Regions from separate parts of the Alteromonas sp. 4NS20-0143 genome, predicted to be linked through region 1. Evidence: predicted binding sites of a transcription regulator. Region 1 holds the regulator's gene; each other region holds the start of a gene.

Region 1 (7,681 bases):
AGTTCGTTCAAAGCATCTTTGACTGACCAAGAGCGCGAGATCCACAACCCATTATGACATCTATGACGTCAAACCAGCCCTATCTACTTAGGGCTTTTTATGAATGGATAGTGGATAACGATATGACGCCATACGTTGTTGTTGATGCAACAAACGAATTGGTGGAAGTTCCGCAAGAATTTGTTAAAGACGGCCAGATTGTACTTAATGTATCGCCGAGTGCCTGCGTTGGATTTAACCTCGATATAAACGGTTTGTCTTTTCAAGCGCGTTTTGGAGGTCAACCTCGTCGTCTAAGCATGCCCTGCGAAGCGGTAATTGCTATATACGCACGTGAGAATGGTGCTGGTACTGTGTTTGCCACAGAAGAAGACGTGGCACGTTCTGATGCTATGGAGCCAGCAGAGCCTATATCTAGTGAGCCAGAACAAACAGGGCCAACATCTATCGAAGATGCTGATGCTCCTGCCTCAAGCGACGCGCCTGTACCGCCTAAAAAGGGTAAGCCCACGCTGAAGGTCATTAAGTAGCCTAAGCGTAATTATCAGCTAGGTTATAGGTCGAATTATTCAAAAGCCGCAGTATTTTAAAATACTGCGGCTTTTTTGTTTTAGACGGTTCTTTTTGAAAGGCGATGGCTTTTAAAGGTCAGGCTGTTAAAGGCGATGCCTGCTAAAGGCGATAAGTAGCCACCTCTACTTTTTAGGTAGCAAAGTTATCTTGCCGAACACATCTGCATCTATGTACCCACGGTTTTTGTCTCCGTTGACCGGCTGTATCTCATGAGAGCCCATAAAATGCTCACGTACTTCACTGCCATCATTATCACAGTAGGCCAGCATGAAGCCAATCACTCGATGTTCATCCAACACTAATGGAGTGTTGTTACCATTTTCTTGATAACTATTGGGAAAGAGTTTAATCGCCACTTCCCAGATGATGTTATAAGGCGCTGATGTTTGTCGTTGCCAATGGCTAATTAGATGCTCTGTATACAAATGCGGTTTTTGGTCAGGCCCATAATCGGCGGCTTGGTTATCAAGACCTATATGGTAGGCAAATGCGGTATGGTTAAATTGGTGATTCCCACCAGAAGCATCGCTGTCTATAAATACCTCTAGCGCATCATCATCCCAATATTTCTTAGTTGGGTTAGGGTGAGTGTCAATCAGAACATCATCGCTGATACTCGCCTGCAAATACAGATAGTTTTCATCCCACAATAATCGATAGCGGCCTTTAAAGTCGTTATCTGATGTGGGAAGCGTTCCATCCATTAAATGGGGCATATCGTGCCATGTGGCTTTATTCCAAGCATCTTCTGATAAACCATCAATGTGGATAGACGTTGACGTGTAATTAACGTTTCCAGCGGCTACTAAGAAGGGAATAAGTAAACCAACGGCTAATATTATGTGCTTCACAAAGATACCCCCTGAATGATTGAAAATTTACTGCTACCGCTATACCAAAAACAATGTGGCGGTGCCTAGGAATGCAAAAATACCCACCACGTCTGTGATGGTGGTTAAAATGACACTTCCCGCTAGTGCAGGGTCTATCTTTAGCCGCTTCATTATCATAGGCAGCGTTGCGCCGGCTAATGCAGCCGCAATCATATTAACAAGCATAGCAAATGCAATGATGACACCTAGCATATAGTCTTGTTTCCACAGTGCGATGACAGAGGCTATTAATACCGCCCAAATGACGCCGTTTAGCACACCAATGGCAATCTCTTTACTGATCAGCCAGCGGGAGTTGTTTGCATTGACGTGGCCTAATGCCATACCGCGTATAACAAGAGTCAGGGTTTGGTTACCTGCCACACCACCCATGCTTGGTACAATGGTGTTTAAAATAGCGAGTACAGCTAAAGCGCTTAATGTGGCTTCAAATAAGTCGCTCACCATAGCTGCCATCAATGCCGTGGCTAGGTTAACCGCTAGCCACACTGAACGTCTCTTGGTACTTTGCATAACAGGGGCAAAGGTATCTTCATCGTCGTCTAGACCCGCCATACTCATCATGGAGTGTTCGGCGTCTTCGCGAATAATATCAACCACGTCATCAATAGTGATTCGCCCGACGAGGCGATTATTTTCATCAACAACAGGTGCCGAGAGCCAGTTATAGCGTTCAAATAGGCTCGCTACTTCATCGTCTGGCATGTTAACCGGAATGGCTTCTGACTCTTCATCCATCACATCAGAGACTGTGTCGCTAGTGTCTGCGGTTAAAAGCCGTGTTACTGGTACAATACCCACGAGGTTATCGGTGCGATTGACCACATAAAAGGTATCGGTGTTTTCTGGCAACTCGCCCTTGAGGCGGATATAACGCAACACCACATCAATAGTAACGTCGGGACGCAAGGTGATAGTGTCGGTATTCATGATGAAGCCGGCAGTTTCTTCACCATAAGATAGTGCTTGTTCGGCGCGCAGTCGGTCTTGTGCGTCCATGGAGTCTAGGATGTCGAGGAGGACAGTTTCTGGCAGGCTGCTTAGGGTCTCTGCCAAGTCATCGGTGTCCATTTCCTCAAGAGCGTCCACCACGTTTGCAGGCAGCATTTTAGTAATTATGCCGTTGCGAACATCGTCGGACAGTTCTTCTAAAATATCGCCGTGAAAGTCGCCGTCAATCAACTCCCATAGCTCGTCACGAGTGCGGCTAGGGCTAGACTCTAAAATGTGGGCTACGTCGGAAGGCGGAAGTTCAAGAAGGAGCTTTCTAACCGACACAAACTGGCCGTTACTCAGCGCATTGTTGAGCGTTCGCAATTGAGTTTGTACATATTTAGAAACGAGAGCTTCTGCCATGAAAAGCAATTCCTAACCAAGAGTGTGCCCAAAGAAAGCGTATTTCACGCCGTAGACAATGACCAAATAGATTGAGCTTATAGAATAGCGTATTTACCCTAGCAGTGTCATGATAAATACATTGTTTTAGAATGAGTTTTTACGTGTCAGCGGTTATGTTGGCTGTCTTGTCGGCAGTTATATCATCAGTGATATAAGCGTTTACATAAGAGCGTACATAAGCGCTTATATAAGACGTTATATAAACGCTTAGCCAGTGGCCAGAGGAGAGCTGGCCTATGGGAGGGCCTACGAGGTTACTCGTCTTCGTTAAAGCGTCCTTCAATGAGTGTTTCAATAGCAGCTAAGGCGTCCTCTGCATCATCGCCTTCAACAATCACGTTAACCTGCTCACCTTGATGGCTTTCAAGCATCATCAATCCAAGCACACTGCTTGCGTCGGCCTGTTTATCGCCTTTTTCAAGAATTATTTTGGCATCAAACTGATTAGCAAGCTGCACCAGTTGGGTTGCCGCTCTTGCATGAAGGCCAAGTTTATTGACGATGGTGAGTGTTTTCTCAATAGTCACTAGTATTTACGCTCTTTTTTATTATTGCGAGTGGTTAATTTAGCTCTCTGTGGCGTATCTGCACATCCGGATGAATTTCACCGAATGTTTTTGACAACGTCTGCGCAATATAGACAGACCGGTGCTGACCACCCGTACAACCAATGGCTACCGTGACATAACTTCTATTATTTCGCTCGAGATGAGGCAGCCATGTAGTAATTAAATTTTGGATTTGCCATACAAACTTAGTTACCACAGGTTGTGAGCCAAGAAATACTTCTACAGGTGCATCTAAACCCGTCAAATGCCGCAAATCAGGCTCCCAGTGAGGGTTCGGTAAGAAACGAGCGTCAAATACATAGTCGGCGTCTTTCGGTATGCCGTGCTTAAAGCCAAAAGATTCAAACACCAATACCAAACGAGAACTCTTTTTACCTAAAATCCGCTCGCGAATAATTTCGGCCAGCTGATGTATAGTGAGCTTATCTGTGTCTAAGTAGAGGTCAGCACGCTCAACAATAGGCCCAAGCAACGTTGATTCTGCCTTTATGGCCTCAGAGAGCGATTTATTTAATTTTGCTAAAGGGTGTAAACGTCTAGTTTCACTAAAGCGCTTTACTAACACGTCGTCACTGGCGTCAATGTAAACAATCGTCATCGACCAAGAGGAGGGAAGGTAGTCTAATATTTCTACCAAATCGTTAGGATTCTTTGGTAAATTGCGTACGTCGATACTCACCGCTACTTGATCGTATTCATCCACAACAGTATGGGTGAGCGTTGGTAGCAAATTGACGGGAATGTTATCGACACAATAGTAGCCCAAATCTTCCAGTGCTCTTAATGCCACCGACTTTCCTGAGCCTGAACGACCACTGATAATGATCAGCTTCACCGATATTTCTCCCTAAACAAAAAAATGACGAAAACGTCAATGTATCTTTTGAAACTGTCTTTACATGCCAAGTGCTGAAACAATATCTTCGTTGGTTTTGGCTCTTCGTATCGCTTTGACAGTGTCTTTGTCGCTGAGCTTACCAGCCACTGTCGCTAACGTTTGTAAATGTCCCTCTGTCTGTTCTTCAGGCACAAGCAGTGCAAAAAATATATCGACAGGTTTTTCATCGAGGGCGTCAAAGTTAATCGCTGGAATGCAGGTTACAATAATGGCCATAACGTGTTCTAAACCCGCTAAACGACCATGAGGGAGCGCTATACCGTTACCTATTCCTGTACTGCCCATCCGCTCTCTAGATAGAAGACTATTCAACACGGTGACTTGGTCAATGCTGGCATTGTCTTGGGCAGCAATATCGGAAATGATTTCTAATATTCGCTTCTTGCTATTGCACTGAACCGCACACTCGGTGCGGTCCAGGCTTACGATGGCTTTAATATCCATGCTTAATTATCTATTAATGCTTTTTCAGTTTTTCCTTATGCTTGATCACCTGCCTGTCGAGTTTATCAACCATGCTGTCAATCGCCGCATACATATCGGTATTTTCTGAGGATGCAAATACTTCGGCACCACTTAAGTGCATCGTAGCTTCTGCTTTTTGGTTTATTTTTTCTACGTTCAGGATGACATGCACATTAGAAATGTGATCAAAGTGACGCTCAAGTTTACTAAACTTCGTATCGACATAATTACGCAAAGAATCGGTGATTTCCACATGATGACCAGTTAGGTTGATTTGCATATTTCGTCTTCCTTTTAATATAACGCCTTTAGATAAGGCTTTTGCGTTGGTTAGACGGGGGTATCGATAAAGACTCCCGGTATTTTGCTATTGTCCGCCGAGCGACTTTTATGCCTTGCTCTGCCAACAATAAAGCAATTTTGCTATCGCTTAATGGTTTGCTTGGCGTTTCTGCTGCTACCAATTTCTTTATTAATGCACGAATGGCCGTTGACGAACACTCGCCGCCAGACTCAGTTGCCACATGGCTAGAAAAGAAATACTTCAATTCGTAAATACCGCGCGGCGTATGCATATACTTCTGAGTCGTTACTCGCGATATTGTGGATTCGTGCATATCCACCATTTCTGCGACATCATTGAGCACCATTGGTTTCATCATTTCTGGTCCGTGCTCAAAAAATCCCATTTGCTGTTGAACGATACAGTTAGCCACTTTCATTAAAGTATCGTTTCTAGACTCTAAACTCTTTATAAACCATTTAGCTTCTTGCATATGAGAACGAATGAACTGAGAGTCACTGCTGTTTTTCGCTTTTCGACTCATTGCTGCGTATTGCTGATTTACACCAAGCTTAGGCAAGCTGTCGGGGTTGAGTTCAACAGTCCAGCGACCGTTCTTCTTCGCCACCGATACATCTGGAATAACGTACTCAGGCTCTTTAGTAACTAAAGCACTACCTGGGCGAGGATTCAAGGTTTGAAGTAAACGCATGGCCTCGCGAAGTTCATCTTCCTTCAAACGGCTTTTACGCATGAGGGTTCTATAATCTTTGCTACTGAGAAGGTCTGAGTAGTCCTCAATCAGTCTTCTTGCTTCATCTAACCAAGGTGTGTCGTCAGCAAACTGGCGCAGTTGCACCAACAGACACTCTTGCGGAGAGCGAGAGCCAGAGCCGATAGGGTCAAACATCTGAATGCGTTTCAGTACACACTCAACTTCATCTAATTCGATTTCTTCTTCAATATTTTCGGTTTCGATATCTTCGAAGTTTACCGCTTCTAATATCTCATCTAGCGTAGCGGTTAAATAACCTGACTCGTCAATCGAGTCGATAATGGCAACGGCGATAGCTCTGTCAACATCAGAAAAAGGGGTTAAACGCATTTGCCAAAGCAGGTGAGTTTGAATGTCGTCAGTGGTTTCGCCTTGGAAAACGTGGTCATCATCGTTATTTGACGGGCCAGGCGCAGGTGCTGAAGAGGCTGAGTAATATTCGTCCCAGGTGCTATCAATTGGCAGTTCATCGGGTAAGTCGTTCTTTTCTAGAGCATCACCCGACTCTAGAGTGTCGCTGGACGCTGACGCGGTAGCTTCGATTTGGCTATCGTCATTGTCCATGTTGTTTTTTTCTGCCTGAGGCTCGTCATTACCTTCTTCTACTTCTAGTAGAGGGTTTGAGTCGAGGGCCTCTTGAATCTCCTGTTGAAGATCGAGTGTAGACAGCTGCAGCAGCTTGATTGCCTGTTGCAGCTGTGGAGTCATCGTTAGTTGTTGACTAAATTTTAACTGTAAAGATGGTTTCATCTATATCTTATTTTAATGCTCTTGAGTGAATATACCTGAGCGCTTATGAAAAATGACAATTAGGTTACACACAATAACTATAGCCTGAATTGTTCGCCTAGGTATACATCCCTTACTTTTTGATTACTTAAAACCTGTTCCGCCGTTCCTTGCGCAATAAGTTCACCATGACTTACGATGTACGCCTTTTCACAGACATCCAATGTTTCCCGCACGTTGTGGTCGGTAATGAGTATACCCAACCCTCTGTCGCGCAAGTGCTGTATTATCTTCTTTATATCATTAACTGATATGGGATCAACACCAGCAAAAGGTTCATCAAGCAAAATAAATTCAGGTTTTGCTGCTAATGCTCGTGCTATCTCTACTCGGCGACGTTCTCCACCGGAAAGACTCATACCCATACTATTACGTATATGGTTGATATTAAATTCATCAAGTAGCGCATCGGCTTCTTCTTCCTGCTGCTGTGAATTTAAATCCTTTCTGGTTTGTAAAATCGCCATAATATTTTCATGCACAGTTAGCTTTCGAAAGATGGACGCTTCCTGTGGTAAATAGCCAATACCGCCTCTTGCACGCTCATGCATAGGCTGATGAGTTAATTCATTATCATCAATAGATATTTGGCCTTTGTCTGAGGGAACCAACCCTACAATCATATAAAAGGTCGTGGTTTTTCCCGCGCCGTTAGGCCCCAATAACCCGACAATTTGCCCGGTAGAGACTGACAGGCTAACATCAACCACTACCTGTCGTGATTTATATGCTTTAGCAAGGTTCTTTGCACTAAGAGTTGCCATTGTTACTGCTCGCCTTTACCGTCGTTGTCGCCGTTACCATTGTTGCCGTCACCGTTGCTACCGTCATTATCCTCGCTGCTCTCGTCTTTCGCTTTGCGAATAGACTCAGGCGTAAATACGGTAGTAACGCGCCCACTAGCATCACCAGCGCCGCCTGTGGCTAGCAGTTGTTCTGTGATCATATCAAAAGTAATGCTGTTGCCTTTAACTTGGCTGGTGTCCTGTTTTAGTTCTGCGTTTCCGGTAAGGGAAATAGTACGCTTAGCCACTTCAT
Region 2 (7,681 bases), 550 kb from region 1:
AGCTCCTGCAATAACGTCAATAACCTTCCGGCTCTGCTCTGTAAAGCGCGGAGATATTTCATTGAACGCTAGCTGCGCTCGCAGTTTATTCTGGTAGGGGGTGTCGTTCATAAGCGTGAGAATATAAGCGTGTAAACGGTCGTAGTCACTGTTTGTTAACGTGGCTAAGGTTTGCTGGCGCATCGACCATGGCTGATCAGACGCATCAACCCAAAGTTCTATCCAATGCTTCGCATCACAATTATGTAAAAAATCTTCCGGTGGGTTTTCATAAAAACAAAAAGCACTACCAAGGGCCGTCTTGGTGTTCGCCGAGGACTCGTCAGACGCTTCCTTACTGACATCTGTCAGACTTTCGCAACCTACTAAAAAAAATACGGCAATAAAAAAACAACTTAATCTCATTTTACTTTTCCTGTTGCGCAATGCTTCTGCTGCACGCTTTTAACGGTGCGTGCTTTTTATTTTATGTGCTTTCTGCTTTGGGCTTTAAGTGCTGCGTTTCAAGTACAGGGTATTCTATGCTGTACCTTAAATGCTGCACTTTCATTTTTGCGAGAGGGAAACCCGAAAGCAGACATCCGCATAGTCTACCTCTACCACTTGAACATCGCCATGCATAAGTCGCGCGCAATCTGCAACAATCGATAACCCTAAGCCCGTTCCGATGACGTTATCATTGCGAGGTTCACTGCCTCGAATGAAAGGTTCAAACAGGGTTGTGACTGATTCAGGGGAAATTGGCTTGCCGTGGTTGGCTACATCAAGAATAAGCATATCTTCTTCAGTGCTCTCTCCCGTGCTTTTGCTCATGTAAACCTTGACGAAAATAGGCCTGCCGACAGCACCATGCGCTACCGCATTTGACACTAAATTATCCAGTACACGACGGAAGAGCTCTTCATCGAGAAGAGCCTCATCAACCTGCACATCAACGACAACTTCTCTGTTTTGAATAGCGAGTGCATAGTCTTCAATGCACTCATCTATCAGCGTCTGCGGCTTGTAAAGCACCAATTTGGGCTGAGCCTGCTGCAGTAACAAATTGTAGTCTAATAGTTTTTCAACCAAAGTGTTGAGCCGTTGAGTGCTTCCACTTAGCAAAGACAATACTTCTCGCTGGTTATCGTTTAGATCGCCAACCACATTTTCAGATAACAGACTGCAACCTTCCTTAATACTGGCTAAGGGCGTCTTTAATTCGTGGGCTGCATGGCGCAACAAAGCCGTTCGAATATGCTCAAGTTGCTGAAGGCGGTCATACAGCCAGTGCAAATCTTTCTCTACATCAAGTAATTCTTTGGGCGCATGGCGAGTTAGGGGTGGCAATTCGCCTTTGCTGTGGGCCAGTATACGAATTATTTTTTTGAGGTTATTGACGGGGTTAACAATAAGCTGACTGCCTAACAATATCAGCATTAAAGAAACACTTACCAGCATAGCAGTAGACCAAGCTTGCTTTGCCTGCATCGCGTTCAGGTCGCTCTGCTGCAGTGCCACTCGCTCGGTGATGACCCGTTCAACATCTTTTCTCAGCTGTTTAACGCTATCTTTGATAGTCGCGAGATAAGCATTTAGCAATAACTGATCTTCAATGTTTCGATAGTCTGCCAGTTGGTCTATTTGTGTTGTCAAAAAGCTACACACTTCGCTAGTGCCAAGACCTTGGCACAGATTATCTGCCGCCAGTGCAAATTGCTCTAACGCATTGTCTGAGATGGCCGCCACTCTCTCACTTTTCAGTACAGAATATTGTCGAATACTTCGTTCAACATCCACTACGGCGTTATCAAGTTGCTGAACATCACCCACAATTTCAACGACAAAGCGGGTTTCCAACGTTGTCATTTGGCCAACTTTGGCTAAATCGCTCTGGCTTTGCCACAGCAGGGCAATAAGAGGAATTAGGGCTAACACAAAACTACCTAATGTTAACTGCCTCAGAGAACCTAGCTGAACTATCCGTTCGCTTAAGGAAAACTTTTTAACCAGAACCCTATCCTCTTCATTTTTCTGCTGCTTTGTTACAGCTAATGTTGATATCAGCGTAAATTAATATTCACGGATATTACTATTTCTTGGTGATTTTACTACTGCACTTGCTACTGCTTTAGCGCCGCGGTAACACTATTATTCGCATCATTTGCCTTAGGCGTAAGCTTACTTTTTGCTAACTCATTTTCCGTGAGCTTGCCATCTTCATTATCATCGATTAAGCCAAAATTTCGCAATAATTCGATGTGTTGGACAGCTTCTTTAAGCGAAATAAAACCGTCCTTATCTTTATCAAGCTTTTGCATCAGCGTGTTGGCCGGGCTTGCGCTTACCGACGCTACAAAAAAAACCTGCAACATCACAACTGCTGACAACGTAAATATTTTTCTACCTGAAATCTTCATTCTGAATCCCTCGCAATAGATAGCAGGTGCATCCTGTCAACTCAGTAGGTTGCGCTAATATGTGCGTCTATGGCATGTTGTAAGACGTCGCATACTTACTATGAGTCTAATTCGCTAACGTTGGATAGAACCAAAAGCCATGTTAGAGCCTATCTCGACGTTTGCACTTGTCCCACTGTAGTACATGCACCAGTACTAAAATGAGAACCTACATAAGTACTGACATAGTTACCTAACCAGTACTTGGTTAGATATAGCCAGATTCGCGCCACATTATAGAAAAAAGAAAATATACTTTAATATCAGAAGCTTGGATTAATGCAAAGAAATAGCCGCACGGCTATGTGTTGCTGATTAGAAACACTTTTATATGTAACCTTTACGACTTAAATTGCTTTTCGTCATAAAATGGCGCCAGACTGAGTAGCGTTTTTAAAGGAACGGGTTTACTGAACATAAAGCCTTGAACGTTATCGCAGCCGTGCTGACGTAAATAGTCCCACTGCTCATAGGTCTCTATTCCTTCAGCGCATACTGTCAGCGATAGACGTTTTGCTAAATCAATAATAGCGCCGGTTACTAGCCTGCTGCGCTCAGAGGTTTGAAGCTCCATCACAAACTGTCTATCCACTTTTAGCGTGTCGATAGTTATCTGAGTAAGGTAACTCAGTGATGAATAGCCCGTACCAAAATCATCTAAGGCAATGGAACAACCCATATTACTCATTCGTCTGAAGAACTTATTAGAGAGTTGGAAGTTTTCGAGATAAGCACTCTCTGTTACCTCAAACTCCATGTTTTCAGGATTAACGTCGTAAACGTTTAATGTGTTGTATATGTAGTCAAAAAGCTGTGCGTTTCTGAGATCGTGTCCCGATAAATTCACCGACACTTTGAAGTTTTGTGGCGCCCAATGTTTAATGTCAGGAAGGTCTATACACACACGTTTGATTATCCACTGAGTAATAGCGGTAATCTTGCCGCCCTGCTCAGCAATAGGAATAAATTCATTGGGCATTACAAGCCCAAATTCCGGATGCTGCCAACGTATGAGGGCTTCAGCGCCAATAACATGACCGTAGTTATCAACTTTCACCTGATAATAAACAATAAATTCGTCTTCGCGTAGTCCTTGCTCAATGCCATTTGCAATCTGAAGCTTGCGCTTGTGTGACTCAACCATATCTGGTGTAAAGAGTGTATAGCTTCCTCGCCCTCTCGCCTTCGATCTGTACATTGCTAGATCGGCGTTACTCATCAAGTCGCTGAGTTCAAAATTCGCATCGCTTGCTTTTGCAACACCAACGCTTATTCCTACTGTCAGAGAAAGACCTTGCATCTCAAATGGCTCATCAAATGCAGACAATAAACGTATCGCTAACTGCTCAGCAGCGTAGTCGTTCACCTCTCTATCGGGAAGAACGATAAACTCATCACCACCTAAACGGGCAAATAAATCATCGTTTCGCAAAAGACGCTGCACTCTATCGGCAACTTCAATCAAAATTAAATCGCCGGTCTCATGACCTAATGAATCGTTTATTCCTTTAAACCCATCTAAGTCGAAAAACAGCAGCATCATGTCTTCGTCGTTTCGCTTGGCTCGCGCTAATTCGAGCCTGAGATTATCGAGCACATATTGTCTGTTCGGTAGCCCTGTTAAACTATCGTAATTGGCGAGCCGGGCCATAGTCTCTTGCTGGTCGAACAGGGTTTGTTTCTGTTCAAAATTTATCAATAGCTCTACTTCGATGGTATCAAGCAAACTATTTATATTTGAGCCTAACTGTCCAAATTCGTTTTGTGAGGAAATTGAGCTTCGCAGTGCATAATCTTTTGTTTCAAAAAGGTCCTGAGTGAACCGCTTTAATTCAAATAATGGTGTAATAAGACGATGGGTCACCAACAGACAAATACCCACGCAGAGCAATCCTATGACCAGAATAAGGAAGAATTGACGTACCAACGTTCTTGCACTTTGCTCAGGTATGGCAGCTTTAGCGTCAGCATGAATAACAACGTGTCCAAGGGGGTAAGTACTTGTACCTACGAGATTATGAGTAGTAATAACATCGTTGGAATGCAGGGTTACGCCGTAGGGAATGTCGCGGGGTGAAGAGGGAATTGCTGAGCCATAATCAGACTCTTTTCTCAATGCTACAGACGTAATCGCTTTATAATTGATATCGTAAAGCGTTGCCGATATGAGGTAATTGTGTTCTCGCACCGATTTAAATATTAACTCGTACCTGTCTACATTATCTGAGCCCGTGTCTGCGAGCACACTCAATTGCGACGCTAAACTATTACTGATTGCACTGGTGTTGCTTTCTACCACTTGCTTCATTAGCGCGTTGTGCTCAACTTTATTGATCACAAACACCGCTATAGCAAGGGCACACATCGATATTGCTATCACAATACCCATGGTTATTTTTATCGATTTAAACACCAACACAACCTTGTTCGACGAAATAGTAACGTAAAAGACAGCAAACGAGTTTACCCGCTAAAGGCGTAAAATAATATGTGAAGGAGAGTAAATAACAACTCTTTTTAACGACGCTTTAATATGAACATCAACGAAAAGGCTGAGACTATATGTCAGTTTGTCCGCTCTTCACATCCAATTTTGTCTTGATAAATTGGCTGTGAGGTACATAAAGTAAATCTGCAATTTGCCTTATGGTACTTTCCTCAAGCGGTGCTAGGGTGCTGTCTGCATAGGCAATCGCCCAAAGGCTACGAATGATATTAGCTTTTTCTTCACTACCGCAGTGCGCATTAACAACTTTTGTGAACTGAACAACATCAATGGCATTTTCAGACGTCTCATTCCCTTCTTCTAGTAAAAGGGCCAGTGCATCGTCATCAATATTCACATGTTTTTTGAGTTGATATTGATATGCCTTACGCTCTTCTTCGGTAACTTCGTTATCGGCATTCACTATTTCACTGAGTAACGCGGCCGTGGCAAGCTCATAAGAATAAGTCGGCTTTTGCTGTTTTTTTGCATCTTCAAACAAGGTTAAAAATTGTTTTAGCATTTTAGCTCCTTTAGCGTTAGCGCCTTGTGCGTTATTTACTTTGTAACCTTAAGCAGATAATAACGAAAGGAGTTATCGTTTAGTGACCTAAAATTAGCGCTAACGAGGATTGGTGCTAAGGGTAACTATTACCTTTCGACCTCCTTCTTCAAATCGAACCTGTTCACACAACGCATGCACCATTGCTAGCCCTCGACCAAAAGACTCATCGTTAGTCACATTTTCAAGACTATCCAAACTAAAACCGTCACCACTATCGAGCACTGACACTTGTATTTTCTGTTCGTTAGGCAAAGACTCAATTCTAATGGTGATACTTGCGTCGCTGAGCTCTTTTAGCGATGCTTCTCGCAGTTCATAGTAGGAATGAAAACCTTCAGTGGTACTTTTCATCTCTGAATCGAGTTTTAACACACCGTGCTCTAGTGCATTGTTAAATAATTCTGAAAGCACAGTGTACAAGACTGAGCGGATGCTTTGAACGCCCTCACACTGCCCTGCTATCTGCAAAACGCGTTGCAAAATGTCTGGCTGCTTTAACAACTCAGCAGTAAGGGCTACTTCATGTGAAGAAGGCAAACCAAATTGACTTTTCACTGTTGGTAAAAGTTGAATTGGTTTTGAAGAAAAGATAATAGCAGAAACATCATCATCAAATGAATTGCTTACATTGAACTGCAAGGCCTTCTCGTACAGCGATTGTGCCGTAATGGTTTCACTGTTCGATAGCTTATCCTTGATAATATCGCTGATTCCATCTTCCATGAGCATATCGTTGTTACTATCAAACACTTCTATTAATCCGTCGCTTACAATAATAAGCTGCTCACCGTGAGATAAGTGAACGGTGTCACAGGCCGTGTCGAATTCCTCATCATCGAGGATCCCCAGAGCCATATGCCGTGAAGGACGCTGACGCAACCCTGAGGCCATTTTACCCGCGGTGAGTACGGCCGGCATACCGCCTTGCCACAACGTAATATGAGAGCCTGTCGAATCAATCTCCCCGATGACTGCCGCCATAAACATGTCGTGAGGAAGAAACTTAAGTAAGATAGTATTGAGCTCTCTGGCAATTTCAGACACGGTGACGCCCTGCTGAGACATTTCCTGAAAGGCTCTGGTGACTGGCAATGCGCCTACCGCCGATGCTAAACCGTGACCGGTAAAGTCTCCAACCGCAAAGTAAACGCCGCCATTTGGGTTTTTCTCACATAAAAAGACATCACCATTGAAACTTTCTGCAGGTTTAATGTAATAGTCAAAATAAGACAGTACTTGAGGGTCGTTTACAATTGCATTGCTAAAGATATGCTCGACGATAGCGTGTTCGCGAGCTACCCGCTGGTTAAACAATAATAAGGCTTTGTTTTGCTGCTCAATACGAAGGCTTAATGCTCTGATTTTTAAGTGCGCTCGAATCTTGGCAACAAGTATGTGTTTGTCGAAAGGTTTAGTCGCAAAATCATTGCCGCCAACCTCTAAACACTTAACCAAGCTGGCCTTGTCTTCCAGTGCAGTAATAAAAAGAATGGGAAGGTATTCTTCTGAGGCATGCTTACGCAATTGTGGTACAACATCAAAGCCACTCATATCTGGCATTACCACGTCGAGTAATATCAGGTCTGGCGCCTCTGATTTAAACTTTTCAATTGCCTGTGTGCCGTTCTCAGCCTCGATGCAGTCGTCATACCCTTCTGCGCTGAGCATATTCAAAAGTAAAATGCGATTGATAGGCTCATCGTCGACAATAAGAATTTTCATAATACATATCCTTAAAAACAGAAGCATCGAACAGCACCCGAACATAGGATGAGACTTTTTTATTTCGTCTTATCTCACTCTATCTCGCCTAACCTTATCTCATCTAGTTATCGGGAGGTACATTACTTCAAAGCGTTAAAACGCTTCTCGCCTTCCTAGCGAAGTTTGAACTTTTTATCAAAACGAGAAATTTCCAGTATTTTACTCACCTGTGGACGTGCATTTTCTATGCTGTACGTGTAGTTGCCACCCTTGAGCGACTTCTGCATGTTTAACAACATACCCAACGCAGAGCTATCCATATATTCCGTAATGGATAGATCCACAGCGATTTCGTTCGTTTTATCAGTCAGATCGCTGTAGGCGTTTCTAAATTCTTCAACTTTACTGAAGTCGAACTTTTCCCCCACTTTAATTACTAAAACTTCGCCATCTTGGCGATACTGCGATGTGATCGGCATTGAACCTCCA
Region 3 (7,681 bases), on a different contig from region 1:
AAGTTGCTTCTGGTCGCTTTGGTGTAACGCCGCATTACTTAGTTAATGCTAACGTTATACAGATAAAAGTTGCTCAGGGCGCGAAGCCTGGTGAAGGTGGTCAGTTACCGGGTGATAAGGTTAACAAGTACATTGCGCAGCTGCGCTTCTCTGTACCGGGTGTAACGCTTATTTCTCCACCACCTCATCACGACATTTACTCTATTGAAGATTTAGCCCAGCTTATTTTCGATTTAAAACAGGTAAACCCAACAGCGCTAATTTCTGTGAAGCTGGTTTCTGAACCGGGTGTAGGTACTATCGCAACCGGTGTGGCAAAGGCTTATGCAGATCTTATTACCATTTCTGGATACGACGGTGGAACAGGTGCAAGCCCGTTAACCTCGGTGAAATACGCTGGTAGCCCGTTTGAGCTTGGTCTTTCTGAAACACAGCAAGCACTTATTGAAAACGGCTTGCGCCATAAAGTGCGCGTACAAACTGACGGCGGTTTAAAAACCGGTTTAGACGTAGTCAAAGCGGGTATTTTAGGTGCTGAGAGCTTCGGCTTTGGTACTGGCCCAATGGTAGCGTTAGGCTGTAAATACCTTCGAATTTGCCACCTAAACAACTGCGCCACCGGTGTTGCTACGCAAGATCAGAAACTTCGTGACGATCACTTTATTGGTCTTCCTGACATGGTAATGAACTACTTTAAGTTTATTGCTCAAGAAGTGCGCGAGATCATGGCGTCTATTGGTGTCAGCAAGTTCGACGATTTAGTAGGCCGTACGGAGCTTCTTAAAGTACTTGATGGTATTACTGCGAAGCAAAACCGTCTTGATTTGTCGCCGCTATTGGCACAGCCTGTGGCTGGTGAACACACCCGTCTATTCTGTTCGCAAACGACGAATGCGCCAATGGATAAGGGCGAGCTTAACGCTAAGATGCTTACCGATGCACAAAGCGCTGTAGTGAATAGCAAATCAATCACTCTGAAGTACCCTATTCGCAACACAGACCGTTCTGTGGGTGCCCTGCTTTCTGGTGAAATTGCTAAGCACCACGGTAATCAAGACTTTGAAGATACACCTATTAAAGTTGAGCTTACCGGTACTGCGGGTCAAAGCTTTGGCGTGTGGAATGCAGGTGGCTTACACATGCACTTAGAAGGCGACGCTAACGATTACGTAGGTAAAGGCATGACTGGCGGTAAGCTAGTTATCCACCCTACGAAAAACATCGAATTTGATGCACACGAAAGCGCAATAATGGGGAATACCTGTTTGTACGGCGCAACGGGCGGTAAGTTATTTGCTGCTGGCCGTGCGGGTGAGCGCTTTGGCGTTCGTAACTCTGGCGCAATAGCCGTTGTTGAAGGTATTGGTGACAACGGTTGTGAATACATGACCGGTGGTATTGTTGCTGTGCTTGGCCCTGTGGGCGTTAACTTTGGCGCAGGTATGACAGGTGGCTTCGCTTACATAATGGACGATGGCGACGATCTTGATAACCGCGTGAATGCTGATTTAGTAGATATTATGCCAATTGGTGACAAAGCCATTCTTATTGAGCATTTACGTGGTCTTATTAATCAGCATTATGAAGAAACAGGCAGCGAGCACTCTTTGTCACTGCTTACGGACTTCAATGCAACGCTAGCACGCTTCAAACTTATTAAGCCTAAAACAAGTGATGTGAAAAACTTGCTTGGTCACATCAGTCGTTCAAGCGCTGAACTGCGCATTCAGGCTCAATAGGAGGATTTACTTAATGGCAAAGAACGTATATCAATTTGTCGATGTTGAACGTATCGATCCGCCTAAAAAGCCGATCATGGTGCGTAAGGAAGAGTTTGCGGAAATTTATCAGCCGCTAAGCCAGTCACAAACCGAAGGTCAGGCAGATCGCTGCCTGGACTGCGGTAATCCATATTGCGAATGGAAGTGCCCAGTGCACAACTACATTCCTCAATGGTTGGATTTGGCTAACGAAGGCAGAATTATTGAAGCTGCTGAACTTTCACATAAAACCAATAGCTTGCCTGAAGTGTGCGGGCGAGTGTGTCCACAGGACAGACTGTGTGAAGGTGCATGTACGCTAAACGACGATTTTGGCGCTGTTACCATTGGTAGTATTGAGAAATACATTACCGACAAAGCCTTTGAAATGGGCTGGCGCCCAGACATGTCCGATGTTGAGTGGACAGATAAGAAAGTGGCCATTGTTGGAGCCGGACCCGCTGGCCTAGCCTGTGCTGACATTCTTATCAGAAACGGCGTTAAGCCGGTAGTGTACGACAAGTACGAAGAAATTGGCGGGCTACTGACCTTCGGTATTCCGTCATTCAAACTTGAAAAAGACGTGATTAAACTGCGTCGCCAGATCTTTTCAGATATGGGTATTGAGTTTGTACTAAACACTGAAATTGGTAAAGACGTGGAGTTTGACGAGCTGCTCAACAAGTACGATGCCGTATTTTTAGGTATGGGTACGTACAAGTCTATGCAGGGTGGTTTTGACAATGAACACGTACATGGTGTTCACGAGGCGCTGCCGTTTTTGATTGCCAACACCAACCGCGTTATGGGGTTAGAAAAAGACCCTGCTGACTTTATCGATATGAAAGACAAACGCGTTGTAGTGCTAGGTGGTGGTGATACCACTATGGACTGCCTGCGTACGTCTATTCGTCAAGGCGCTAAGAGCGTAACCTGTGCCTATCGTCGTGATGAAGAAAGTATGCCTGGTTCACGTCGCGAAGTAGTTAACGCCAAAGAAGAAGGCGTTGAGTTTAGGTTTAACCTTCAGCCACTGGATATTGCCGTAGATGATAACGGCAATGCGGTAGGCGTTAAGCTGGTTAAAACTGAGATGGGTCCGCCAGATTCAAACGGTCGTCGTCGCCCTATCGAAGTAGAAGGCTCAGAACACGTTCTTGAAGCAGACGTGGTTATTATTGCCTTTGGTTTCCAGCCAAGTCCTGCGCCATGGTTTGGCGAATACGGCATTATGCTTGATGAAAAAGGCCGAGTGCGTGCTCCGCGTGCAGGTAAATTTGCTTATCAAACGTCTAACCCGAAAATATTCGCCGGTGGTGATATGGTTCGAGGTAGTGACTTGGTTGTTACTGCCATCGATGAAGGCCGTAAAGCTGCTGAGGGCATGATGGACTTTATGGGTGTGTAATACACTTAAGTCAATAAAAGGCCTAAATGCATTGTGCATTTAGGCCTTTTTTGTTTTTACTGCGTCAGATATTGTGCTGATTTTTGCTTTCTTTTGCTTATATCCGTGAACTACACTGCAGTTAATAACCCTACCTGCATACTCCCCCTATACCTTTTTTCATTTTCCTATACCTGAATACATGCAGGTTAAGTTGAACTTCCTCGTTATTCTTCTTACTATCTTTATAACTTGTTTTTGTAGTAATCTTTATTGAGGCTTGCACTTGATTCTTTTTATAAATAAGCGGCATAAATAAGTGGTACACATAAGCTGGCAGAAACAAGTTGGTATGTATAAACCGGCATATGCAAACCTAGAGGTTATTGTTTTGCGAGTGCAGAACAACGGGTAAGCTCCCCTTTTTTTAAGATAACGAGAATATGTAATACCATGAAAAATGAAAGCTCAGCACGCCCTATTATTGCGCACGTCTCATATGCCAAGCGCCGCTTCATCGAGCTTTTTTCAACTACACCTTTATCAGCCCAGCCATTGGTAAACAAGACCACTCTCGTTCAATACCCAATTATTAGAAACGCTATCGTTTGCGCAGTCGCCTTGCTAGGCAGCGCATCAGTGCATGCTGAAACCCTTAGTAAACCAAACACAACGCCATGCCCGAGCGAGTTTCACTCAGTAGTACTATCCTCAGACGCCACCCAATGTCAGCAATTTGAGAGCGAAACTCCCGCAGCCATTGTATATCACACCGCGCTTACGCCTTCTCAGGTGGTGAGCTTTTATAAAGAGCGCCTCCCCAAGTTTAAAACGCATCCAGCAATCAATCAGCGCACGTTGATTACATCTAAAGAGCGAAATACAAAAATTGTAGTATCACCCGATAATGCAGGTGCTCAGGTAGATATTTTGGTGGCGGCTAAGTAACAAGCCAAATCAAAGAGAGAATTGTAAATTGCCAGATTTCACTCTCCACGACATGGCCGATGCCACAGCAATCCTCGAGCAGATGCGCACTGGAAAGCTCTCCAGTAAGCAGCTAGTACAAGCCAGCTTAGACAGACTCCATCTGGTAAACCCACATTTAAATGCCGCAACCCAAGTGTTCAATGAGCAAGCATTAGCGGCGGCTGAAAACCCAATTGCCGGGCCTTTATCAGGCCTACCAATCACCTTGAAGGAAACCTATGCACTGGCTGAAGAGCAAGTTACTGTTGGTAGTGTTCGGATGCCGGCTATCCAGTGCAAAGAAGACGCTCCAGTAGTAGAGCGACTCAAATCAGCAGGCGCTATCGTTATCGCGCGGAGCAATATTCCCGAATTTGTGATGACCGCAGAAACAAGTAATTTGCGATTTGGCCGCAGCAACCATCCAAAAGATCAAACGCGTGTGCCGGGTGGGTCAACAGGAGGCGAAGGAGCACTGGTAGCTAGTGGTGTATCGCCGATAGGATTTGGAACAGACATTTTAGGCTCTATACGAATTCCGGCTGCGTTTTGTGGCTTAGTGGGTTTTAGGCCTCATTCGGCTGCCGTTAATAAAAGCTCTGTGTACCCCGAGTCGGGTCCGTATTTTGAAACATTCAATGGAATAGGCCCAATTACTAGAAGCGTTCGAGATGCCCGCCTAGCGTATTCGGTAATAGCCCATGAACCACCAGCGTTACCCGCAACTATTGATGGACTAAAGCTCATCGCTCCAAAGAATTACCCCTTCGAAGCAAAAGAGGAATGCATAGATACGGCCTATCGAGCCGCATTAGAGGGGTTGCAAACAGCGGGAATGGTAAAGCACGAACCTGTGCTTGATGATATCAAAACACTATTTATGAACGTGCCTAAATTGGTAACCGGAGAAATGATCTCTGTATGGAAAGACTGGCTTTCTGTTGACGGAAAACCATTTTCAATTATCAATGAAACACTGCGTCAAATGACTGGAAGACCCACAGTACAACCTGGCTTTTTTCTTTGGCTATCGCTTATCAATGGTCTATATCGTCCTCGCAAACAAAGCACTTTGACCGGCATCATTGAAACCTATGAACATGCGCGAAAAAACTATAGAACGTTTTTAGGGCGTGATGCATTGCTATGCTTACCCACAATAGGCATGCTCGCGCCAAAGCACGGTGCTATGAACCGTGCAACCCTAATGAAACCTGGACTCAATAAACAGATCACAGCCCACACACTCGTTAACATGCTCGACCTTTCTGGCATTACGGTGCCGGCTCGTGGTTTTAGCGATCCAAAAACTGGCTTAGTTCCAGGCATAATGCTCGCATCAGCCCCTGGTAATGAGGGAGCGTTATTAGATGCCGCAGCAGCGCTAGAACAAATCCTGCTATAAAAAGTCAGAACACTCTTTATTTACACCCCGTAACTCTTCATTACTCAAACAGAAATTCTTGGCATCTGCTTTGCAATATCTTCATTACCAAAGGTCTAGCTTGATTACGCGTCACCTTTTTGACGCTAATATTGATTGATATATGTGAGGATAAAGATGGAATTGGCAATTATTTTGATGATGTTACTTATTGTCGTTGCTCTAGGCGCCATAAAATTGTCTGATGGAGGAATGGCATTTCCATTTCGACGTAAGCCACAGCTGTTTACCCAAGTGGAATACTCATTTTTAACGTTAATTGAACAAGCGGTAGGCCGTGAATTTAGAGTTATGTGCCGAGTTCGTTTGAACGACATGGTGGCCGTTCGTCAATCGACGAAAAAGAAAACGGCATCACAGGCACTCTCACGCGCATCAAGTCGTCAACTTGATTTTGTGCTTGTAGAAAAAGATACCATGAGCCCAGTGTTAGCCATCGACCTAGTACACAACCAGGGTAAAGAGGGCTACAAAACCCAAAAAGATTGGTTTGTTACTGGTGCTTTGGATGCTGCTGGAGTTCCTCATGTTCGCATTAAAGTGAAGTCGGGCTACAGTATTGAAGATATTCGAGAGTGCCTTGAAAACAAACTTGTGCCATATCGTCGTCTACAGCAAAAAATGGCGCAACAGCCTACGCTGAACCCAGAGCCTACAAAACGCCCAACGAGGCCTATTAGATCAAGCCGCCCTGCCGCTGCTTAATCATTTATACCAGTGGGCATAGATAATTCCCCCCTTCCCCCTGCCTTTGTTACAGCTCAAACTTACACAGAGTGACAGTAACAAAGGCATTTTTCTGTCAGTTTCACCACATTCCTTATACAATTAGCAATACAACAGCTTTTATAACTGCTTGCGTAACAGCTTATAATATTGCGGTTAAAGCAGTGCAACAGCACATTTTAAAACGTTAACTTGTCGGTACAATTATGAAACGAATTGGTATTTTAGGTGCAATGGATGAAGAAGTTGCGCTACTCAAAGCGTCACTCGACGACTTGAAAGAAACGAAGTGGAAACATTTAACGTTTTACGAAGGCACACTCAGCGGCATTGAAGTTATCTTAGTGAAGTGCGGCATAGGTAAAGTAGCGGCCGCGATCGCAACTACAGTGCTTATTGAGCAGTACGCTCCTGATGCGGTAGTTAACACTGGTTCAGCGGGCGGTTTTGATAAAAACCTAAATATTGGTGATGTGGTTATAGCCAGCCACGTTATTCATCACGATGCCAATCTTACCCACTTTGGCTACAAACTTGGCCAATGCGCCGGTATGCCAGAAGACTTTCGCTGTGATGAAGCTCTCATTGAAACGGCCAAAAATGCCACATCACACATTGCTGAAATACAATCTACCAGCGGCTTAATTTGCACTGGCGACGCATTTATTGGTAGCGATGAAGCCGTGGCAAAATTAAGAGAAGACTTTCCAGAAATGAAAGCGGTTGAGATGGAAGGGGCCGCAATCGGCCAGGTTTGCTACATGCTAAACACACCATTTCTTGTTATTCGCTCTTTGTCAGATATTGCCGGGAAAACCTCGTCAGTGAGTTTTAAAGAGTATTTAGAGACCGCCGCAAAGCACTCTGCACAGCTGGTAATGGCAATGGTAAAAAACTTTGCATAACTAATTAATTAAGCGAAAATGAAGACGTACCACACCAATGAATTCACTGATTAGTGGCATTGATTTTCAACCACTACTGATACTTTGGTTGGCCATCGCTATCGACGCCTCTTGGCGATGGCCGCAGCGTACTCACCCACTAACACTTATGCGCTATTTGGTCACTCAGATGGGGCGTAAAGTGTTACCGTCCTCATCGTTTGCACCCAGCCAGCACTACATTTCAGGTACACTGGCAGCCATTGTATTACTTAGCCCTCTCGTTGCCTGCCTCGCCATTTTAGTTTCAATGGCACAATACCCTGTTTTTTTTGATGCTGTCATTATGGTAGTGCTGCTTGATTACGGCTATCAGCGCCAGCAGTACAAAAAAGTGTTGGCGACTGTGGGCAGAAACAAAAAATCTCTAGCCCGTGAATTAGTGTCGAGCATCACAGCGCGTCAATGCGATACGCTAACTGATATAGGTATTGCGAAAGCGGCAATAGAG
Region 4 (7,681 bases), 320 kb from region 1:
ATTGGTTTTTCTATAGCGCAGATGATGGGGTTACTTATCATCTGGATAACCCTAGGTAACTTTACGGCGCACTTTGAGACTCAGTGGATGCGGGCTCAGCAATATATGTGCGAGCTGTTACGAATATGTTCTTAGATTTCAGAAATGACTATGTTGGTTTGAGAAGATAGATGTCAGATTCAGCAGAAAAAACAGAAGACCCCACGGGGAAAAAACTCGAGGATGCCCGAAAAAAAGGGCAGATTGCGCGATCCCGTGAGTTATCCACCACGTTAGTGCTTATTATCAGTGCCGTCATGTTCTTATTTGTGGGAAGTTGGATTGCTGAATCGGTTTTCACACTGACTCGCCGCATGTTTATTTTGTCTCGTGACGAAACCTACGACACCACGCATATGTTAGCTGCGTGGGGAGACGCATTTACTACTATTAGCGGACCTGTACTTTTGTATATGGTTGTGGCCATGATTGCCGGTATCTATGGTTCAATTGCCCTAGGCGGCTATAACTTTACATGGAGCGGTGCAAAACCAAAAGCCTCCAAAATAAGCCCAATTCAAGGCTTTAAGCGCATGTTTGGCACTAATGGCTTGGTGGAGTTACTTAAGTCAATCGCTAAGGTTATCACCATAATCGGCATGGCTATTGCCGCACTGCTTTTCTTTCAAGACGAAGCTCTGCATCTGGATATGGAGCTCTATCCTGGCAACATTTTCCACGCCCTTGATATGCTTAAATGGGCATTTTTACTTCTTGTGTGCGGCATGATCCCTATTGCGCTTATTGATGTGCCTTATCAAATGTATAAGCACAACGAAGAAATGAAAATGACCAAGCAAGAGGTCAAAGACGAGCGCAAGAATGCAGAAGGCGATCCTATGGTAAAAGGGCGTATACGCCGTTTACAATATCAAGCAGCCTCTAAACGAATGATGCAAGAAGTCCCCAATGCTGACGTGGTTGTCACTAACCCCACCCATTTTTCTGTGGCAATTAAATATGACGATAATGGCAACCGAGCCCCTGTTGTTATTGCTAAAGGGGCTGATGAGCTTGCTATGCACATACGAAAAATCGCCACGGCCAATGATGTGCCGCTTATACCCTCGCCTATGTTAGCCCGCGCGATTTTTTACTCAACAGAAGTTGACGATGAAGTACCCAACGCATTGTTTATGGCTGTGGCTCAGGTATTGGCCCACGTCTATCAGCTAAAAGCGCATAGAGCTGGAAAGGGCAAGCGTCCTAAGCCTTTAAAACGAGACTTACCTATACCTCCAGAATATCGTCGCTAGAGCATTTTTTATTTTATAAAAAACCTAAAGCTGGCACGTTAGTTGTTATATCTCTATCAGATTAACGTTAAGCGTCAATTTTCTGATAGAGAGACATCCAACGATGCAGTTATCCGGCTATCTTCAGCGGTTCGATAAGAATCAGTTGCAAAACTTCACCAGTGGCTTAGGTGCCCCGATAGTTTTGCTTGCCATTATGGGTATGGTCATTCTACCCATGCCCCCCTTTCTTCTAGACGTGTTGTTCAGCTTCAATATTGCATTGTCCTTGGTCATTATTCTGGTGGCGGTTTTAACTCAAAAACCTGTCGATTTCGGTATTTTTCCACTTGTGTTGCTTATCGCCACGGTATTGCGCCTTGCTTTGAACGTGGCTTCCACGCGGGTTGTGTTGTTGTACGGCCATGAAGGCGGCGACGCTGCGGGTAAGGTTATTGAAGCTTTTGGTGCAGTGGTTATTGGTGGTAACTACGCGGTAGGTATCGTGGTATTTGCTATCTTACTGATTATCAATTTTAAAGTAGTTACCGCCGGTGCAGGGCGAATTTCTGAGGTGAACGCTCGCTTTACCCTTGATGCAATGCCTGGAAAACAAATGGCCATAGACGCCGATTTAAACGCCGGATATATCGACCAAGACCAAGCCCGGGAGCGCCGTGAAGAAATAACCGCAGAAGCAGATTTTTACGGTTCTATGGATGGTGCATCAAAATTTGTTAAGGGTGATGCTGTTGCTGGCCTGTTTATTATGCTCATCAACATCGTTGGCGGACTGTTTATCGGGATAATTCAATATAATCTGTCATTTGGCGATGCAATTGAAATATATACGCTACTGACTATTGGCGACGGCTTAGTTGCTCAAATTCCCTCACTGCTTTTGTCCGTCGCTACCGCGATTATTGTGACTCGTGAGAATGAGTCTCAAGAAATGGGTAAAGAAATTCGCGGGCAGCTTGGTAATAACCAAGCGCTGTATATAGCCTCAGGCGTGTTATTCGTCATGGGAATTATACCGGGAATGCCCCATGTTGCGTTTCTTGGTTTCTCTTTTCTTATTGCTGGTGTTGCTTATTTTCAAACTCACAACGCGAAGAAAAAAGCGGCTGAGCCACAAGTGCCAGACACGCTGTCACGAGACGAGTCAGTTACGCCAGAGGTGAAAGAGCTTGGGTGGGACGATGTACAGCAGGTAGACACAATCGGTCTTGAAGTGGGTTATCGCCTAATACCGTTAGTCGATAAGTCCCAAGGGGGCGAGCTATTAACCCGTATTAAAGGGGTACGTAAAAAACTGTCTCAAGAATTGGGTTTTCTCATTCCCCCTGTGCATATTCGAGATAACCTCGACTTAGAGCCCAATACGTACACCATTGCGATGCTTGGCGTTACCATTGGCGATTCAGTAATAAGCCATGATGAAGAGTTAGCAATCAATCCAGGGCAAGTCTTTGGCAAGTTAGAGGGAAGGGCAACAAAAGACCCTGCCTTCGGTCTTGATGCGGTATGGATTAAACCGAACAAGCGAGAGCACGCACAAACACTTGGTTACACCGTAGTCGATGCTGCAACGGTAGTCGCAACCCACCTAAGTCAGCTGCTGACGAACAATGCCTATCAGCTTTTAGGCCACGAAGAGGCGCAGCAGCTTCTCGATATGCTAGCGAAGCAGCATCCTAAACTCGTAGAGGGATTAGTACCTGACATACTCCCTCTTAGTACGGTAGTTAAAATACTGCAAACGCTGCTGTTTGAAGGTGTGCCAATTCGTGACATGAGAACTATCGTTCAAACGTTAAGTGAGTATGGAACCCGCAGCCAAGACCCAGATGTGTTGGTGTCGGCGGTGCGAATTGCCCTTAAGCGCCTAATAGTTCAAGAAATTACTCAAGGTTCTAAAGAGATACCTGTCATAACCTTGGCGCCAGAGTTGGAACAGATGTTGCACCAGTCACTTCAAGCAGGTGGCGAAGATGGCGCTGGTATTGAACCAGGCTTGGCAGATAAGTTGCAAAAATCACTGCAACAAGCCAGTCAGCAGCAAGAACTTGAAGGAGAGCCCGCGGTGCTTCTTACTTCAGGAATGCTAAGACCGGTGTTATCACGCTTCCTTAAGTATTCTGTTGTTGGGTTACATGTGCTTTCTTATCAAGAAGTACCCGACGACAAGCAGATAAAAATAGTCAGTTCGGTCGGTCAATAATCTGACGCTGGGTGAGTGGAGAGGTTGCAATGAAAATAAGACGATTTTTTGGCAAAGATATGCGCGAGGCGTTAAGCCAAGTAAAGGCTGAGTTAGGTAGCGATGCGGTTATCATGTCAAATCGCAAAGTGGCTGATGGCATCGAACTTGTAGCAGCTTATGATAAAGAGCCAGAAGCAAAGCTAAATATTAGTAAACCTTCCGGTGCACCTTCTTCACCAACGTCTTCTAAGCAAAATCCTACACCGAGTCTTAGCGAGATTATTGGCGATGATGGTCCAGACAGCCTAAAGGCGCTGCTTGAAAAGCAACATGGCGCAGGACAAGGCGCATCAAAAGATGTCGTGCAACCTACATCCGCAAATGCACAACATGCCAATGATATTGCATCCCACCTTAATTTCTCCGACGCATTCATTGACGAGGTTGAAGCACAGCAACCTGTTGACAGACATACGGGCCCAAGTGAGTACCAAAGACACAGCGAAGCATTCCCTTCTCATCAAGCGTCGAGCATTGAAGAAGCGCCAGCTGCACCGTCTGATGAGCTTGCACAGATAAAAGAAGAGCTAGCGTCGTTAAGAGGGGTACTACAGCACCAAGTGGCTGACTTAATGGAGGCAAAGCAGACTCGTCAAAAACCCGTTCATCAGTATTTGATCACTCGCTTAACCGATATGGGGCTTAGCAAAGCATTATCTAAGCAACTAATCAGTTACACGCCTTCGCATTATAACGAGAGAGATGCGTGGGTTTATCTTCTTAACCTATTGGCTAATCGATTAAATGTAACAGGTAACGATATACTTACCGCGCAGGGTGCTGTTGCATTAGTCGGTCCAACGGGTACGGGTAAAACAACCACAGTGGCGAAATTGGCCGCTCGCTATGCACAAAAGTATGGCGCAGATTCTGTGGCAATGATCACCATTGATACCTATCGTATTGCGGCGTATGAGCAACTTGCAACTTACGGCAAGATTATTGGCTGTACGGTGAGAAAAGCGCAATCAAGTGAAGAACTTTCAGATTTATTGTTCCAACTTCGTCATAAACGACTAGTATTGATTGATACGGCTGGATTTAGTCAACGAGATAGTCGATTAATTAAGCAAATAAAGCATTTTGACAACGGTCAGATGCCCGTAGTGAAAAAATATTTAGTCGCGCAGGCAAATACACAATATCCTGCATTACAGCGTATCATTAGAGCGTATGACGACATCGAACTAAGTGGTTGTATTTTCACAAAGTTAGATGAGTGCTATTCTTTAGGAGAGGTACTCAGTGCGGCAGTCGAGTATCAGTTACCGGTTAGCTATGTCACCGACGGTCAGAAAGTACCTGAAGACATTAAGATTGCAGAAGCGAAATCTTTAGTTTCAGCTGCTGCAAAGCTTTATAAAAAATATGGTTTGGATCATACTAGTAATAACAACGATATTAAAACAGCATAAGTAGTATGATTGACGACCAAGCGAGTAGCTTAAGAAAAATGAAGCAATCACGGTTAATCAAAGTTATCGCCGTCACCGGAGGCAAAGGTGGCGTAGGTAAAACAAATATTACGCTTAACACAGCAATTGCTATGGCTAAGCAAGGTAAACGTGTGATGGTTCTTGATGCCGACTTAGGATTGGCAAACGTAGATGTCATGTTGGGCCTTCGCGTTGAAAAGAACTTATCTCATGTTTTGTCCGGTGAGTGCACGCTAGATGATGTACTGGTTACTGGTCCCCACGGTATTAAAATTGCACCTGCAACATCGGGAACTCAGTCGATGGCAGAGCTTTCAACGACCCAGCATGCGGGCTTGATACGTGCGTTTAGTGAACTTCGTACGCCTATTGATGTGTTGCTTGTCGATACTGCCGCGGGTATTTCTGACATGGTGCTCAGCTTTGCAAAAGCCTCTCAAGACATCATGGTAGTAGTGTGCGATGAACCCACTTCACTTACCGATGCCTACGCGCTTATTAAATTGCTAAACCGCGAGCACGGTGTATTTCGCTTCAAAATAGTGGCGAACATGGTGAGGGACGTGCGTGAGGGGCAAGAACTATTCAGCAAATTGAGTAAAGTAACAGGGCGCTTCTTAGATGTTGCGCTAGAATTAGTTGCAACAATACCGTTTGATGAAAATATTCGCCGTGCAGTTAGAAAGCAAACTGCTATAGTCGATGCCTATCCAGGCTCACCTGCTGCTGTTGCGATAAGTCAGCTAGCGAATAGAGCGGCATCATGGCCAATACCGGCTCAGCCAGGTGGTCACTTAGAGTTTTTCATTGAGCAATTAATTGCAGAAAAAGCAGTAGGGAATCAGCGTTGAATAGTAAGGCGGCAGCTTATCAACAACAAACTGATAAGTCGCAGTTAGTAGAGCGACACGCGCCTCTTGTGAAGCGCATAGCGCATCATCTAATAGCGCGACTCCCTGCCAGTGTGCTCGTTGATGACCTTATTCAGTCTGGCATGATTGGATTGCTAGAGGCCGCTCGAAACTTTGACGGTTCGAAAGGCGCAAGCTTTGAAACGTTCGCGGGTATTCGCATTCGCGGTGCTATGTTAGACGAAATTCGCAAAGGTGACTGGACGCCGCGCTCTGTGCATAGAAACGGGCGCGCCATTACAGACGCCATCTCTCGTGTAGAGGGCGAAACGGGAAGAGATGCAAGAGATGTTGATATTGCTGCTAAGCTAAACGTAAGCTTGCAGGACTATCATCAAATGCTCAACGAGGTAAATGCAGGTAAGCTAGTTGGGATTGAAGATTTAGGTGTTTCAGAAGATGTGATTACTACTGAGCAAAGTAGAGGTAGTGATGCACCGCTGGAAGATCTTATGCAAGGGGCGTTTCAAAAGTCGCTTGCGCAAGCAATCACCACGTTACCAGAGCGAGAAGCGATCGTGCTTTCTTTATACTATGATGAAGAATTGAACCTAAGAGAAATCGGTGAAGTTCTTGATGTAAGTGAATCGAGAGTAAGTCAAATTCACAGTCAGGCCATGTTAAAACTCAAATCTCGAATGAAGTCGTGGCAAGCTGACGAAGAATAGAAATTAAAACAATTAACCCCTCACTGGAGGCTATTTTGGATAAGAGCATGAAGATTCTCGTGGTCGATGACTTTTCAACCATGAGACGTATCATAAAAAACCTACTAAAAGATTTGGGTTTCGCAAACATCCAGGAAGCGGACGACGGAAATACGGCGTTACCTATGCTACAGCAGGGTGATTTCGATTTTGTTGTAACCGACTGGAACATGCCAGGCATGCAGGGTATCGATTTGCTTAGGGCAATTCGCGCCGATGACAAACTGAAGCACTTGCCGGTACTAATGGTAACGGCTGAAGCGAAAAAAGAACAAATCGTTGCCGCTGCGCAAGCAGGCGTGAATGGCTATGTCGTTAAGCCATTTACTGCAGCTACATTGAAAGAAAAGCTAGATAAAATATTCGAACGTTTAGGTTGATCCAGACGCTCACCAGAGAAACGAGGTTTACTGGATGACAACGAATACAAACGTTCCACTTTCATTAGAAGAAGCTAAGCAACTCGTTGTTTATCTTGAAGCTGGTGATAATGCGTCGGCTAATGCGCTGTTTGAAGCGGCGTCAATGAAAGAAAATGTAGAGCTTTTCGCTGAGGTAGGAAAGCTAACGCGCCAACTTCACGACGCGCTAAACAATTTTCAAATAGACGATCGCATAAAGAATTTAGCGACAGACGATATTCCCGATGCGCAATCTCGCCTAACTTACGTTATTGAAGAAACTGAGAAAGCTGCCAACACTACCATGGATGCGGTAGAGGCGAGCATGCCTATAGCTGAACTGCTAGCTTCTCGCATTGACAGCGTGATGCCTGAGTGGAAAAAGCTCATGACTCGCCAGATTGAAGTGGGTGAATTCAAAGTTTTATGTAAAGACTTAGACGAATTGTTAGAAGACGGTGCTTCGCAGTCGGCTAAACTTACACAACTGCTAACTGAAGTATTAATGGCACAGGGTTATCAAGACCTTACAGGTCAGGTTATCCGCCGCGTTATCGACTTAGTAAAAGAAGTTGAAGAGAGCTTAGTCAACATGCTTACCATGTTTGGCGAGCGAGATGGTTCAGAACAAACTAAACCATTAAGCCCTGAGGCCGATAAGGCTGAAGGTGTGAAAGCAGAGGGTC

The links. The regulator sigma-54, encoded in region 1, starts transcription at its own class of promoters, with help from an activator protein. The targets are predictions, from matches to a motif close to GTTGGCACGNNNNTNGNNT.
Region 2: AC27HD_RS04255 (EF-hand domain-containing protein) is a predicted target of sigma-54. The motif match lies at 2,654-2,672, and genes of this name have one in related genera.
Region 3: AC27HD_RS09685 (DUF2726 domain-containing protein) is a predicted target of sigma-54. The motif match lies at 5,579-5,597, and genes of this name have one in related genera.
Region 4: flhA (flagellar biosynthesis protein FlhA) is a predicted target of sigma-54. The motif match lies at 1,325-1,343, and genes of this name have one in related genera.

Annotation. Positions count from the first base shown of each region.
Region 1 is NZ_BAAJLR010000002.1:655,874-663,554, reverse strand. Features, by position in the region: gene sspA (stringent starvation protein SspA) at 1-57, shown strand, start outside; gene AC27HD_RS06625 (ClpXP protease specificity-enhancing factor) at 54-530, shown strand; gene AC27HD_RS06620 (CBM9 family sugar-binding protein) at 696-1,424, opposite strand; gene mgtE (magnesium transporter) at 1,464-2,822, opposite strand; gene AC27HD_RS06610 (HPr family phosphocarrier protein) at 3,119-3,391, opposite strand; gene rapZ (RNase adapter RapZ) at 3,426-4,268, opposite strand; gene ptsN (PTS IIA-like nitrogen regulatory protein PtsN) at 4,329-4,775, opposite strand; gene hpf (ribosome hibernation promoting factor) at 4,789-5,076, opposite strand; gene AC27HD_RS06590 (RNA polymerase factor sigma-54) at 5,105-6,604, opposite strand; gene lptB (LPS export ABC transporter ATP-binding protein) at 6,682-7,407, opposite strand; gene lptA (lipopolysaccharide transport periplasmic protein LptA) at 7,410-7,681, opposite strand, start outside.
Region 2 is NZ_BAAJLR010000002.1:104,022-111,702, forward strand. Features, by position in the region: gene AC27HD_RS04245 (hypothetical protein) at 1-405, opposite strand, end outside; gene AC27HD_RS04250 (sensor histidine kinase) at 547-1,962, opposite strand; gene AC27HD_RS04255 (EF-hand domain-containing protein) at 2,103-2,399, opposite strand; gene AC27HD_RS04260 (putative bifunctional diguanylate cyclase/phosphodiesterase) at 2,779-4,851, opposite strand; gene AC27HD_RS04265 (tellurite resistance TerB family protein) at 4,997-5,446, opposite strand; gene AC27HD_RS04270 (SpoIIE family protein phosphatase) at 5,546-7,210, opposite strand; gene AC27HD_RS04275 (STAS domain-containing protein) at 7,366-7,671, opposite strand.
Region 3 is NZ_BAAJLR010000003.1:567,863-575,543, forward strand. Features, by position in the region: gene gltB (glutamate synthase large subunit) at 1-1,739, shown strand, start outside; gene AC27HD_RS09670 (FAD-dependent oxidoreductase) at 1,753-3,168, shown strand; gene AC27HD_RS09675 (hypothetical protein) at 3,601-4,095, shown strand; gene AC27HD_RS09680 (amidase) at 4,124-5,521, shown strand; gene AC27HD_RS09685 (DUF2726 domain-containing protein) at 5,678-6,265, shown strand; gene AC27HD_RS09690 (5'-methylthioadenosine/adenosylhomocysteine nucleosidase) at 6,493-7,191, shown strand; gene AC27HD_RS09695 (cobalamin biosynthesis protein CobD/CbiB) at 7,229-7,681, shown strand, end outside.
Region 4 is NZ_BAAJLR010000002.1:331,473-339,153, reverse strand. Features, by position in the region: gene fliR (flagellar biosynthetic protein FliR) at 1-135, shown strand, start outside; gene flhB (flagellar biosynthesis protein FlhB) at 171-1,295, shown strand; gene flhA (flagellar biosynthesis protein FlhA) at 1,399-3,498, shown strand; gene flhF (flagellar biosynthesis GTPase FlhF) at 3,528-4,955, shown strand; gene AC27HD_RS05195 (MinD/ParA family protein) at 4,961-5,827, shown strand; gene AC27HD_RS05190 (RNA polymerase sigma factor FliA) at 5,824-6,555, shown strand; gene cheY (chemotaxis response regulator CheY) at 6,591-6,974, shown strand; gene AC27HD_RS05180 (protein phosphatase CheZ) at 7,009-7,681, shown strand, end outside.